One region of the Paraburkholderia sp. BGA-UO-ETr-F12 genome, then DNA from elsewhere that is predicted to be linked to it. Evidence: predicted binding sites of a transcription regulator. Region 1 holds the regulator's gene; the other holds the start of a gene.

Region 1 (6,879 bases):
GGCCTCTTCTTCGTCGTTGCCTTGCGCCTGCATCAGCGGAATCAGTTCACGCGCGACGAACGGGAACGTGACGAAAATCGTTGCCAGCACGATGCCCGGCACCGCGAAGATGATCTGCACGTTGTGGTCCTGCAACCACGGCCCGAACCAGCCCTGCGCGCCGAACATCAGCACGTAGATCAAACCGGAAATCACCGGCGAGACCGAGAACGGCAGATCGATCAACGTGGTCAGCAAGGCCTTGCCGCGAAACTCGAACTTGGCGATACACCAGGACGCGGCGAGGCCGAACACGAGATTCAGCGGCACCGCGATCGCGGCCGTAATCACGGTGAGCTTGATGGCCGACAACGCATCGGGATCGGCCAGGGATTCCAGATAGAAACCAAGGCCCTTGTTCAGGGCCTGATAGAACACCGCGACGAGCGGCACGACCAGGAACAGCGCCAGAAACAGCAGCGCGACGCCGGTCAGAATCCAGCGCACGACAGGCGATTCGGTGACCGGATCGGGCCGGCGCGCGACATTAAGCGGCGCGCGCGGCGCCACGGCAACAACCGCGGCATCCGCGTCATTCACGGAGTTGCGGCTCATTGCACACCTCCGCCAAGCGCCACGCTCGCGGCAGCAGGTGCCGGACCTGCGCCGCCACGGCTGGTGCGACGCTGCAAATACCATTGCAAGGTGTTGATGAGCAGCAGCATCAGGAACGACACCACCAGCATGACCACGGCCAGCGCAGTCGCGCCGGCGTAGTCGTATTGTTCGAGCTTGGTAATGATCAGCAGCGACGTGATTTCCGATTTCATCGGCACATTACCGGCGATGAAAATCACCGAACCGTATTCGCCGAGCGCCCGCGCGAATGCCAGCGCGAAACCCGTCAGCAAGGCTGGGAACACGGCCGGCAGCACGACGCGGCGAAACGTCAGCCAGCGCGAGGCGCCGAGGCAGGCAGCCGCTTCTTCCTGCTCGCGTTCGAACTCTTCGAGCACCGGCTGCACGGTCCGCACGACGAACGGCAAACCGATGAAGGTCAGCGCGACCAGCACACCGGCCGGCGTGAAAGCGATCTTGATGCCGAGCGGTTCGAGAAACTGGCCGATCCAGCCGTTGCCCGCGTACACCGCCGCGAGCGAAATGCCGGCCACGGAGGTCGGCAATGCAAACGGCAGATCGACCACCGCATCGACGATGCGCTTGAACGGGAACGTATAGCGCACCAGCACCCACGCGACCAGAAAACCGAACACCGCGTTGATCAGCGCGCCGCCGAGGGCCGAGAAAAACGTCAGGCGATACGACGCGAGCACGCGCGGCGACGTGACCGCGCGCACGAACTGAGGCCAGTCGAGCGTCGCGGTCTTGAGAAAGGTCGCCGCAAGCGGAATCAGCACCACGAGGCTCAGATAAGCCACCGTGATGCCGAGTGTCAGGCCAAAACCGGGCAACGCGCTCGGTTTTCGGAAGGTCAACGTCGTCATGCTCAGTACTCTTTCAGGGTTGAAACCGGCGGCTCTTTTCGGCCGCCTGGCTGGCCAGAAAGCGCGCCTTGCGGGCGCGCTTTCTGGCGAGGTGTCACTACGCGTTCAACCGCGCATGTCGTTGTGCCGGGTGCCCCTTACTGCGGCGAGTAAATCGAATCGAACACACCGCCGTCGGCAAAGTGCGTCTTCTGCGCATTGGCCCAACCGCCGAACGAATCGTCCACCGTGTACAGCTTCAGCTTCGGAAACTTCGAGGTCAGCTCGGCCGGCACCTTGCTCGAACGCGGACGGTAGAAGTTCTTCGCCGCGATTTCCTGACCCTGCTCGCTGTACAGGAAGTTCAGATACGCTTCGGCCAGCTTGCGCGTGCCGTGCTTGTCGACCACCTTGTCCACCACCGCAACCGGCGGCTCGGCCAGAATGCTCACCGACGGCACGACGATCTCGAACTTGTCCGGACCGAATTCCTTCAGCGAGAGGAAGGCTTCGTTTTCCCACGCGATCAGCACGTCGCCGATGCCGCGTTGCACGAAGCTGGTGGTCGCGCCACGCGCGCCCGAATCCAGCACACCGGCATTCTTATAGAGCTTGCCGACGAATTCCTTCGCTTTCTGGTCGTTGCCGCCCGGCTGATGTTCGGCATAGGCCCATGCAGCCAGATAGTTCCAGCGCGCGCCGCCCGAAGTCTTCGGATTCGGCGTGACGATCGACACGCCCGGCTTGATCAGATCGTCCCAATCCTTGATGTGCTTCGGGTTGCCCTTGCGCACCAGAAACACGATCGTCGACGTGTACGGCGACGCGTTGTCCGGCAGGCGCTTTTGCCAGCCCTTGTCGATCAACCCCTTGTTGGCCAGCGCGTCGATGTCGTAGGCGAGCGCCAGCGTCACCACATCCGCCTGCAAACCGTCCAGCACCGAACGCGCCTGCGCACCCGAGCCGCCGTGCGACTGCTTGAAGGTGATCGTCTCGCCCGTTTTCGCCTTCCACTCTTTGCCGAATGCCTGGTTGACATCCTGGTACAACTCGCGTGTCGGGTCGTACGACACGTTCAGCAGCGTCGTGTCAGCTGCATGCGCCTGCGTCACGACGCCGGCCGCGGTCATCGTGCCGACTGCGCCGAAAGCGAGCGCCGCAATCAATTTTCTGGTCTTGCCTGCCAGCCCCGTGCCTTGATGGTTCATGCCAACTTTCTCCGCGTGGTGGTCCGCTGAAACAGCGTGTGGTGTTGTTTTGCGTCGCGGTCACGTGCACATGAGCCCCAACTCGAAGGGCAGTCTATCGAAGAGCTTTCATCATTAAAAATAATGTTTCTTCATTCTTTAATACGCAAAAGTGGTAACGACGGCCGGATAAGGCGTTGCGGCACGAAAACGGGTGTTGTGGCGTCCGTTTGCGGCGCTGGAGCGGCACCCCAAGGCACGAACTTAAAGTAAAGCTTGAATTGCGCGGAATACTGTATAAAAATACAGGCACCTGTTCATACATACAGTGGCGCCATGACCAAACTTACCGCACGTCAGCAGCAGGTTTTCGATTTGATCCGCCGGGCTATCGAACGCACCGGCTTCCCGCCCACACGGGCGGAAATCGCCGCCGAGCTGGGTTTCAGCTCGGCCAACTCGGCAGAAGAACATTTACGGGCGCTGGCTCGCAAGGGCGTGATCGAACTGGCGGCCGGCGCATCGCGGGGCATTCGCCTGCTTGGGGGCGCCGAAGATTCGCCGTACCAGTTCACGCTGCCGCACGCCAGCATCATGCAACTGTCGCTGCCGCTGATCGGCCGCGTTGCGGCGGGTAGCCCGATCCTCGCGCAGGAACATATCTCGCAGCATTACGCGTGCGACCCGGCACTGTTCTCGAGCAAGCCGGACTACCTGCTGAAAGTACGCGGGCTGTCCATGCGCGACGCGGGTATCTTCGACGGCGACCTGCTCGCGGTACAGAAGAAAAGCGAAGCTAAAGACGGCCAGATCATCATCGCGCGCCTTGGCGACGACGTGACGGTCAAGCGCCTGAAGCGCCGGCCGAACGGTATCGAGCTGATCGCCGAGAACCCCGATTACGACAACATCTTCGTTGAAACCGGCAGCGCGGAATTTGCGCTCGAGGGTATCGCCGTCGGCCTGATCCGCCCGGGTGAGTTCTAAGCCCTGCGCGTGCGCCAACCCAAAGCTGCCCCAACGTTGAATCGCCTGGAGAGACTCATGGAACGCCTTGCCCGCCTGCTGCCTTTTCGCCAGTTCGGTCGTCTGCGCCATCTGCGCAAGCTGGTGCCCTGTTCGCTAATCGATGCGTCCCCGGCCGGCACTCCATCGCTATCGCTGTTCGACGCACCGGGCGGAGAAGCAGGTTTGCCGTCCTCGTTGCCGGCTTTTGCGCGCGTGTCACTGAATTCCGGGCTGAATACGGCTGAACCCGCGCGCCGTGCGCCGGTGCGCGTCTATCATGGGCCGTCGCGGCTGATCATGGTCGGCACGGTAGACGCCGTGTGCCGCATGATCGATCGTTGCATTGCCGACGAAGCTAACGTGCACGGCGCGGTGTTCGAGGCATAAGCTGCACGGCGGGTGGGCTGCAACCGGCTGCCTCCATGCATCGCATGGGATCGTTTTTACGTGGCCGCGGTCCACGTTAGATGACACCTGATAGAGAGTCCCGCTCGATGGCAGTTTCAACTCGCACCAAACGTAGCGCCACCCGGCCGCTGATCGTCACTTTGATTGTGATTGTGGTGATCGCCGCATTAGGGTTCGGATATGCGTCGCCCTACATAGCTCTAAATAATCTCAAGCGCGCGGCGGACGCACGTGATGCGCAAACCGTCAATCAATACGTCGATTTTCCCGCGTTGCGCGAGAGCCTGAAACAGCAGGTCACCGGCCTGCTCACGCGCAGGCTCGACGGGCATGGCAGCGGTAATCCGTTCGCAGCGATTGGCGCCATGATCGGCGTGGCCTTGATCGGTCCACTGGTCGACGCTTATGCGACACCCGACGGCGTGGCGGCCTTGCTGAACGGCATGCCGCCGCGCGGTAACCCGGGCGAACGGCCGCCGGTTCCTCCTGCCGCGTCTGGGTCTGCACCGGAACCAGCCCCGCCTGTTGCGGGTAGTACGGGCAACGACGCGGCCAACAGCACAACCAACGGCCCAACCCATAGCGAGAACAACGCGACGCCACCGCAACCGCCGCAAACCACGGCGGGCTATCGCGGCCTCAACGAGTTCGTCGTCACATATCAGCATGGTGCCGGCGATGCGCGTTACTCGGCAATCTTGCAACGCGAAGGTTTATTCACCTGGAAGCTGGCTGCGGTCGATCTGAACGAGTGATCGTCCGGAGGGCGCATCCGGCGAACGTAACCGGGCCGAACGAATCACAATCTGGCTGATGCGCTCGCCCTGAACAAGCGAGCGCTCGGCTCAAATGACCCGTTTGCCCCGCTCAGCCAGATTCACCGGCCCTACGCCGTAATCCCGCCCTGCTTCAGGCCGCCTCTGCTTGCTGCTGCTCCTGCGCGGAAGAGCACGCTACCAGAATGCTGCACGAGATCCGATCGAGCAGCGGCGTATTGCCCGCGCCCATCCACCATCGTGACAGACCGGTTCGGCAACGATGGCCGACCACCACGAGATCGACATGCAGTTCGTTGGCGAGGTTGGCGATCTCGTCGATCGGATGGCCAAACGCAAAATGCCCTTGCGCGGCCACGCCGCGTTCGGTGAGCCAGTCCACGCCTTCCTGCAGAATGTCGCGGGCCGTTTTCTCGAAACTGCCGCAGGCCACATCGGTCAGCAGGCCGGCGCTTTGCGCAATGCTCGAGCGCATGTCGACCACCGACAGCAAGTGCGTTTCCGCTTTCAGATCCAACGCCAGGTCGGCGCCGCAACGTAACGCTTTGCGGCCTTCGCGCGAGCCGTCGTAGCACAACAGGATTTTTCGGTAGCTCGCCATGATTTATCTCCCATCCCGCGAGGAACGCGGTCTGAATGAATCATGGTGCGCCGCAATTCAGGTTGCAAGGGATGGAAAACGCTAAGTGCGCCCTAAACCGGTGCGTGCTGGATTCGGGCCCGATCCGGGGCGCTCGCGACCCTATGCGGCAGCGCAAGAAACACCATCGGGCCCATTCTGCGGCCGCCAACACCTCGCTGCCGATGCCATAGAATGGGCGGCCTTACCGGCTATTTGCCTCTTTTCCCGGAGCCTTGATCGATCCATGTCTGAAGCCGCCATTAAGTTCCACCAGGTCAAAAAAAGCTACGGCGAAAAGAGGGTCGTCGACGGACTGTCGTTTCATGTCAACAGAGGCGAATGTTTCGGCCTGCTGGGCCCGAACGGCGCGGGCAAGACCACCACGTTGCGCATGCTGCTCGGCATTGCCACACCGGACGCCGGCACGATTCGCCTGTGCGGCGAGCCGATTCCCGGCCGTGCGCGGATCGCGCGAGCGCGTGTTGGGGTCGTCCCACAGTTCGACAATCTCGATCCCGATTTCACGGTCCGCGAAAATCTGCTGGTATTTGGCCGTTACTTCGGTTTGAGCGCCGCGCAATGTCGCGCGATGGTGCCGTCGCTGCTTGAATTCGCGCGCCTCGAGAGCAAGGCGGATGCCCGCGTGAGCGAACTGTCGGGCGGCATGAAGCGGCGCCTCACGCTGGCGCGCGCGCTCGTCAACGATCCCGACGTGCTGATCATGGATGAGCCGACCACCGGCCTCGATCCGCAGGCGCGCCATCTGATCTGGGAACGGTTGCGTTCGCTGCTGGTACGCGGCAAGACCATCCTGCTGACCACGCACTTCATGGAAGAAGCCGAACGGCTGTGTCATCGCCTGTGCGTGATCGAGGAAGGACGCAAGATCGCCGAAGGCGCGCCGCGCGAGCTGATCGCATCCGAGATCGGCTGTGATGTGATCGAAATCTTCGGCCCCGATCCGGTGGCGTTGCGCGAAGAGCTGGCGCCGTTGGTGGAGCGCACCGAGATCAGTGGCGAGACGCTCTTCTGCTATGTGAACGACCCTCAGCCCGTGCATGCCCGCCTCAAGCAACGTGCCGATCTGCGCTATCTGCATCGTCCGGCGAATCTGGAAGATGTATTCCTGCGGCTGACCGGACGCGAGATGCAGGATTGACGCGCAGCTTGACGCCAGACGGCACCGGCCCGGCTCGCAACCTTCTACCGCTATAACGACACGGCAAGAGACACGCAATGGACGCACGCACTTACGAACCGCACGGCGAGACGCCGCCAGAACAGGACACCTTCGCCGCTTTCCCGGCCAACGCGGTCAACTGGATTGCGGTATGGCGGCGCAACTATCTGGTCTGGAAGAAGCTCGCGATTGCCTCGATGTTCGGCAATCTTGCCGACCCGATGATCTATCTGTT
Region 2 (6,879 bases), on a different contig from region 1:
CGGGCCGCCGAGCTCTTGCGCGGCCTTGACCGCATCATCCACCGAGAAGACCGGCTTGCCGCGCGGTACCGCGACGCCGAATTTCCGCAGGATTTCCTTACCCTGGTACTCGTGAATCTTCATGCGTGATTCCCTTCAGTCTGAGAGTTGGATTGAACATCGTTTCCGCTGCCGTCGTTCATGCCGGACGCGTTGCCGCCCTCGCCTGTCTGGCGGGCTGCCCCGGCGCCTGACGATGCCGCGCGATCCGCTGTATACGGAGCGCGGCCATACCAGCGCGGATAAAACTGTTGCACCGCCTCGCCGTCGAAACGCAGCGCGTGGCAGCGTCCCAGCTGGAATGGCGGTTTATCGTTGGAATGCTCGTCTTTGCTTTGCGACGAGCCGTTCCCTGAACCCGTCTCCGCGCCCGGCGTGCCTTCATTGGTGTTCCACACGTCGCCGGCGAATGCCTGGATTGCAGCGGTCGGCAGGAGTGCGCACAACTCGGTGAGATGCGTGCAACCAGCCGTGCCGGCCAGCAAACGGGCGGCATCGCGACGGAAGTTGTTGAACAGATTGAGCCCGATGAGGGCACGGTAGGCGGGATTGCTGGCTTGGCACAACCCTGGATAGGGCACCCAGTCGGACGACGCTTCGGCGTCGACGACATTGAGCTTGCGATCGATGGTGATGCGAAGCCAGAGTTCATGGATCGGCTGACCATTGGGCCGGACGCCCGACGCAAGCACCACATCACGCGGTTTTTCGTCGGTCAAGCACGCTTCCACATCCCACAGGCCATCGGCTCGCTCATAGGCTTCCGCTCTGATTGCGCGACGGTGGCGCAACTGACGGGACACTGGCGGGGAGAGCGGCATGCGGGAAGGAAAGGCCGGATTGGAAAACCCCCGGATTTTAGCATACTGGGTATTTGGGACAGCGCGGAACGCGCAGGGCCGCACCGCGAGCCGGGGCGCACGACGGACGCTATCTCAAAGTGGGGCTACTCGCCGCTCCACTCCTCGTCGAACCCTTTGAGAATTTTGCCGATGGTTGCCCCCGAAAACCCGCGCGACGCCAGAAAGCGCGCCTGCCTCGCCCGCTCGGCGGCGGTTTCCGGAAGCCGGTCGAATTTCTTCCGCCAGACGGCCTGAGCGCGAGCCAGTTCGGTTTCGCGCAGCTGCGCACTCGCTTCTTCGACCAGTGTTTGGTCCACTGCATGCTGCTTCAATTCGCCGACAATCCGGCTCGCGCCCAAACGCGACGAGCGCCGATGGATCAGGCTTTCCGCAAAGCGCGAATCGGATAGCCAGTTTTCGGCTTCCAGTGAATCGAGCAAGGTATCGAGCGAATCGGTTTCCTCGACGAACGGCTTGAGCTTGCGCGCGAGTTCGGTGCGGCTGTATTCACGCCGGGACAGATAGCCGAGCGCACGTCCTTTTAGCGAACGGGCTGGGCGTTGGGATTTTTTTGCATCGTCCTGGCCTGGCTTCGCCTCGCCGGGTGTGCGGCGCGAGCGGCTGTAGGTGGTTTCGGACGGGTCCGCTGCAGCTTGGGCGGAGGAATCGGGCCGCGACTGGCGGCCCTCTGCGCGATCGTGGGCGTCGAATGACTCGAAAGGATCGAACGGATCAAACGGATCGCGCGGATCATCGTCACCGACACGCGGGCCGTCCGCGTTGCGTCCAGCGTTAGCAGCATTGGACAGCGGCCGGCCCTTGCGTATCACGTGCGGGTTACTCTTCTTCGTCTGCGACTTCAGCGCCTGCGCCGGTCACCGCTTCCGCCATGGCATTCACGCCCAGCGATTCACGGATACGGTTCTCGATCTCGCGGGCAATGTCCGGATTCTCACGCAGGAATTCACGTGCATTGTCCTTGCCCTGACCAATACGTTCGCCGTTGTAGCTGTACCAGGCACCGGCCTTGTCGACGATTTTTGCTTGCACGCCGAGGTCGATGATTTCGCCCTGACGGGAAATGCCTTCGCCGTACAGAATGTCGAAAATCGCTTCACGGAACGGCGGCGCAACCTTGTTCTTCACCACCTTCACGCGCGTTTCGTTACCGATCACTTCGTCGTTCTTCTTGATCGAACCGATCCGGCGAATGTCGAGGCGCACCGACGCGTAAAACTTCAGCGCGTTACCACCCGTGGTGGTTTCCGGATTGCCGAACATCACACCGATCTTCATACGGATCTGATTGATGAAGATCACGAGGCAGTTCGTGCGCTTGATCGTACCGGTGAGCTTGCGCAGCGCTTGCGACATCAGACGCGCTTGCAGACCCGGCAGCGAGTCGCCCATTTCGCCTTCGATTTCGGCCTTCGGCACGAGTGCCGCGACCGAGTCGATCACGATCATGTCGATCGAGCCCGAGCGCACCAGTGCGTCGGCAATCTCGAGTGCCTGTTCGCCGGTATCCGGCTGCGAAACCAGCAGGTCGCTGACGTTCACGCCGAGCTTGCCCGCGTACTGGATATCCAGCGCGTGTTCCGCGTCGATAAACGCTGCCGTGCCGCCGAGCTTCTGCATTTCGGCGACGACTTGCAGCGTCAGCGTGGTTTTACCGGACGATTCCGGGCCATAAATTTCGACCACACGGCCACGCGGCAAACCGCCGACGCCCAACGCGATGTCGAGGCCGAGCGATCCGGTTGAGACCACCTGGATATCTTCGACCGCCTCACCTGCGCCGAGCCGCATGACCGACCCTTTGCCGAACTGCTTTTCGATCTGCGCGAGTGCGGCAGCCAGTGCCTTGCTCTTTTCAGCAGTCAGTCCAGCCGAGCCTTTCTTGCTTTCTTCCATGAATCGTCCTTTGCTATGATGAACGGCGTCTGAGGCAGATGTGCCGCCCTTTTTAGCGGACCGCACACGAAACCCAGACACTGTATAAAAAAACAGTAGTTTTGGCAAGCGCGATTCTCATGCGAACGCGCATTTTTACCGTCGCGCTGCCCAACTACCCACAATAATTTTCGGAGACCGCTGTGCGCCGGGGAAACATCCCACGGTGCCGGCAAGGCCAGGTTGGCGCACCATGCGAATTCTGATTGCCGAAGACGACAGCATACTCGCGGACGGTCTGGTTCGATCACTCCGCCAATCGGCCTATGCCGTCGATCATGTGAAGAGCGGCGTCGAGGCCGACACCGCCCTATCCATGCAAACTTTCGACCTGCTGATCCTCGATCTGGGCCTGCCGCGCATGTCGGGGCTCGAGGTGCTGCGCCGCCTGCGCGCCCGCAATTCGAACCTGCCGGTGCTCATTCTGACTGCCGCTGACAGCGTCGACGAACGCGTCAAGGGCCTCGATCTCGGCGCCGACGATTACATGGCCAAGCCCTTCGCCCTGAACGAGCTCGAGGCGCGCGTGCGCGCGCTGACCCGACGCGGCGCGGGCGGCGGCCCGACCGTAGTGCGGCACGGTTCGCTGTCGTTCGATCAGGTGGGCCGGATCGCCTACGTCAACGAACTGGTGATCGACCTGTCGGCGCGTGAACTAGGTCTGCTCGAAGTGCTGCTGCAAAGGATCGGGCGGCTGGTATCGAAGGAACAACTGGTCGACCATCTGTGCGAATGGGGCGAGGAAGTCAGCAATAACGCAATCGAAGTCTACGTGCACCGGTTGCGCAAGAAGATCGAGCCGAGCGGCGTGCGCATCATCACCGTGCGCGGCCTCGGGTATTGCCTCGAGAAAGCCGCCCAGCCTTCTAACGTCAGCGCCGGCGCGCTCGCGCCGCCCGGTTCCGCCGAGCCCGAACCACCGGCATCGCCGCCGTCGGCCGCGATGCCGGCGAGTCATCACTACAAATAGAGAGCCCCCATGTCCGCACGCGCAGACCGCGCCACGGCGCACGCGGCGGACCTCGACGAAGCGCGCGACGAGCGCTACGCCAATCCGTTCGCCCCGCCCGACGAGACCGAAGCCGCTGCTGAAGCGCGCCCACGTTCGCTGTTCGGCGAAATTCTCGACTGGATGCTGGCGCCGCTCCTGCTGCTTTGGCCAATGAGCCTCGCGATCACTTACCTGGTCGCCAAGTCGATCGCCAACGGTCCGTTCGACCGCGCGCTCGAAACCGACGCCTACGTGCTAGCTCGCCAGATTCATCCGATCAATGGCGTGGCGGAGCTGTCGCTGCCCGATTCCACCCGCGACTTTCTGCGCGCCGACAATGTCGACAGCGTGTTCTATCAGGTGCTCGGCACGCGCGGCGAACTGGTGGGCGGCGAGCGCGACATGCCGCTGCCGCACGAGGAAGACCGGCCGCCGCCGGGCCTCGTCGAATTCCGTGACGACGTGCTGCGCGGCAACGATATCCGCGTCGCCTATACGACCGTCGAGTTTCCGCAGACGCCCGGCGCGCAGCCGGTGCTGGTACAGGTCGCCGAAACACTCGACAAGCGCAGCCAGCTTGCCAACGACATCATCAAAGGCGTGATCCTGCCGCAATTCGTGATCCTGCCGCTCGCGATCCTGCTGGTGTGGTTCGGCCTGTCGCGCGGACTCGCGCCGCTGCATGCCCTGCAGGCGCATATTCGCGCGCGCCGCCCGGACGATCTGTCGCCGCTTGAAGCGCGCCGCGCGCCGCCGGAAATCGAGCCTCTGGTGACCTCGTTCAACGATCTGCTGACGCGTCTCGAACAAAACATGGAGTTGCAAAAGCGCTTTATCGCCGACGCCGCGCATCAGATGAAAACGCCGCTGGCCGGCCTGCGCACCCAGGCTGAACTGGCGCTGCGCCAGGACGCCTCCGCGGAAGTCCACCGCTCGCTCGAACAGATCGCCACCAGTTCGGAGCATGCGGCGCGCCTCGTCACCCAGTTGCTGGCGCTGGCGCGCGCGGAAAACCGCATGTCGGGCCAGATTTTCACACCCGTCGAGGTGACGGAAGTCGCGCGCAGCGCGGTGCGCGACTGGGTCCAGGCCGCGCTCGCCAAGCAGATGGACCTCGGCTACGAAGCGCCCGAAGAACCGGTCGAAGTGGACGGCAATCCGGTCATGCTGCGCGAAATGTTGTCGAACCTGATCGACAACGCGATCCGCTACACGCCGGCCGGCGGCCGGATCACCGTGCGGGTGCGGCACGACGCGACGGCGCGGCGCGTGCATCTGGAAGTGGAAGACACCGGACTCGGCATTCCGGTGGCCGAACGTCCGCGGGTGGTCGAGCGGTTTTACCGGATTCTCGGTCGCGAAGGCGACGGCAGCGGCCTCGGGCTTGCGATCGTACGCGAGATCACAACCATGCACGGCGGCGAGATGACGATCGACGACAACGTCTACCAAACCTCCCCGCGGCTTGCCGGAACGCTTGTCCGTGTCAGCTTGCACGTGCTCGAACGGGCACAGGACTTACCCTAACGAGGCCAAAAGCACCCATCAGGACCGCCATCATATTGAGATGGCGTTATCAGATTTTGCAAGAACTTAGACGGAAATTACTGCATTTTTGCAGAATTTTATAGCATGCAACCGATACCGACATGTGCCCCTTCCACGTCAGTAGGCCGTAAGTTTCCACTCCAATAATCCGTTTCACGGGAACGCCTTTACCGGCGGACCACGTGTACATATCAATATTGGAGACGACATATGGCTACCGTTGGCGGACAACTCTCCCAGGCGCCGATGACGCACGAAGAGAAGCGGGTGATCTTCGCATCGTCGCTGGGCACGGTTTTCGAGTGGTACGACTTCTATCTGGCCGGTTCACTCGCCATCTTCATCAGCAAGAGCTTCTTCTCCGGCGTCAATCCGACTGCCGCTTTCATCTTCACGCTCCTTAGCTTCGCCGCGGGCTTCGCAGTTCGGCCGTTCGGCGCGATCGTATTCGGCCGCCTTGGAGATATGGTCGGGCGTAAATACACGTTCCTCGTCACGATTGTGATCATGGGGCTGTCGACCTTCCTGGTCGGCTTTTTGCCCGGCTATGCGTCGCTTGGCATTGCGTCGCCAGTGATCTTCATCGCGATGCGGATGCTGCAAGGCCTCGCACTCGGCGGCGAATACGGCGGTGCGGCCACCTACGTCGCGGAGCATGCGCCAGCTGGACGCCGCGGCTTCTACACCGCATGGATCCAGACGACTGCCACGCTCGGCCTGTTCCTCTCGCTGCTGGTGATTCTCGGCGTGCGCACCGCCATGGGCGAAGACACGTTCGCCGCATGGGGCTGGCGCATTCCGTTCATCGCGTCGATCATCCTGCTCGGCGTGTCGGTGTGGATTCGCCTGCAACTGCATGAATCGCCGGTGTTCGAGCGCATCAAGGCCGAAGGCAAAACCTCGAAGGCGCCGCTGACCGAAGCATTTGGCCAGTGGAAGAATCTGAAGATCGTGATCCTCGCGCTGATCGGCCTGACCGCCGGCCAGGCCGTGGTCTGGTACACGGGTCAGTTCTACACGCTGTTCTTCCTGACGCAGACGCTGAAGGTCGACGGCGCGACGGCCAACATCCTGATTGCGATCGCGCTGCTGATCGGCACGCCGTTCTTCCTGTTCTTCGGCTCGCTGTCGGACCGCATCGGCCGCAAACCGATCATCATGGCCGGCCTCCTGCTGGCAGCCTGCACGTACTTCCCGCTGTTCAAGGCGCTGACTCACTACACCAACCCGGCGCTCGAAACGGCCACGGCGAAGTCGCCGATCGTCGTGATCGCCAACCCGGACGAGTGTTCGTTCCAGTTCAACCCGGTCGGCACGGCGAAGTTCACGAGTTCCTGCGACATCGCCAAGAGCGCGCTTTCGAAAGCCGGTTTGAACTACGAGAACGTTGCGGCGCCAGCTGGCACGCTGGCGGAGATCAAGGTCGGCGATACGGTGATCAACACGTATGACGGCAAGGCCGCCGACGCCAAGGACCAAGGCAAGGCGTTCGACAAGACGCTCGCG

What was found. The regulator LexA, encoded in region 1, represses DNA repair genes until DNA is damaged. The targets are predictions, from matches to a motif close to ACTGTATNNNNATACAGT.
Region 2: recA (recombinase RecA) is a predicted target of LexA. The motif match lies at 2,875-2,892, and genes of this name have one in related genera.

Annotation. Positions count from the first base shown of each region.
Region 1 covers NZ_JCAQOZ010000019.1:952-7,830, reverse strand. Annotated here, with positions in the region: gene cysW (sulfate ABC transporter permease subunit CysW) at 1-594, opposite strand, end outside; gene cysT (sulfate ABC transporter permease subunit CysT) at 591-1,484, opposite strand; gene AC57B6_RS07755 (sulfate ABC transporter substrate-binding protein) at 1,622-2,671, opposite strand; gene lexA (transcriptional repressor LexA) at 2,987-3,637, shown strand; gene AC57B6_RS07745 (hypothetical protein) at 3,695-4,045, shown strand; gene AC57B6_RS07740 (DUF2939 domain-containing protein) at 4,153-4,821, shown strand; gene AC57B6_RS07735 (universal stress protein) at 4,976-5,443, opposite strand; gene nodI (nodulation factor ABC transporter ATP-binding protein NodI) at 5,709-6,623, shown strand; gene AC57B6_RS07725 (ABC transporter permease) at 6,701-6,879, shown strand, end outside.
Region 2 covers NZ_JCAQOZ010000061.1:23,513-30,391, forward strand. Annotated here, with positions in the region: gene sucC (ADP-forming succinate--CoA ligase subunit beta) at 1-123, opposite strand, end outside; gene AC57B6_RS29290 (DUF2889 domain-containing protein) at 120-860, opposite strand; gene recX (recombination regulator RecX) at 986-1,711, opposite strand; gene recA (recombinase RecA) at 1,719-2,795, opposite strand; gene AC57B6_RS29305 (response regulator transcription factor) at 3,028-3,804, shown strand; gene AC57B6_RS29310 (sensor histidine kinase) at 3,814-5,352, shown strand; gene AC57B6_RS29315 (MFS transporter) at 5,584-6,879, shown strand, end outside.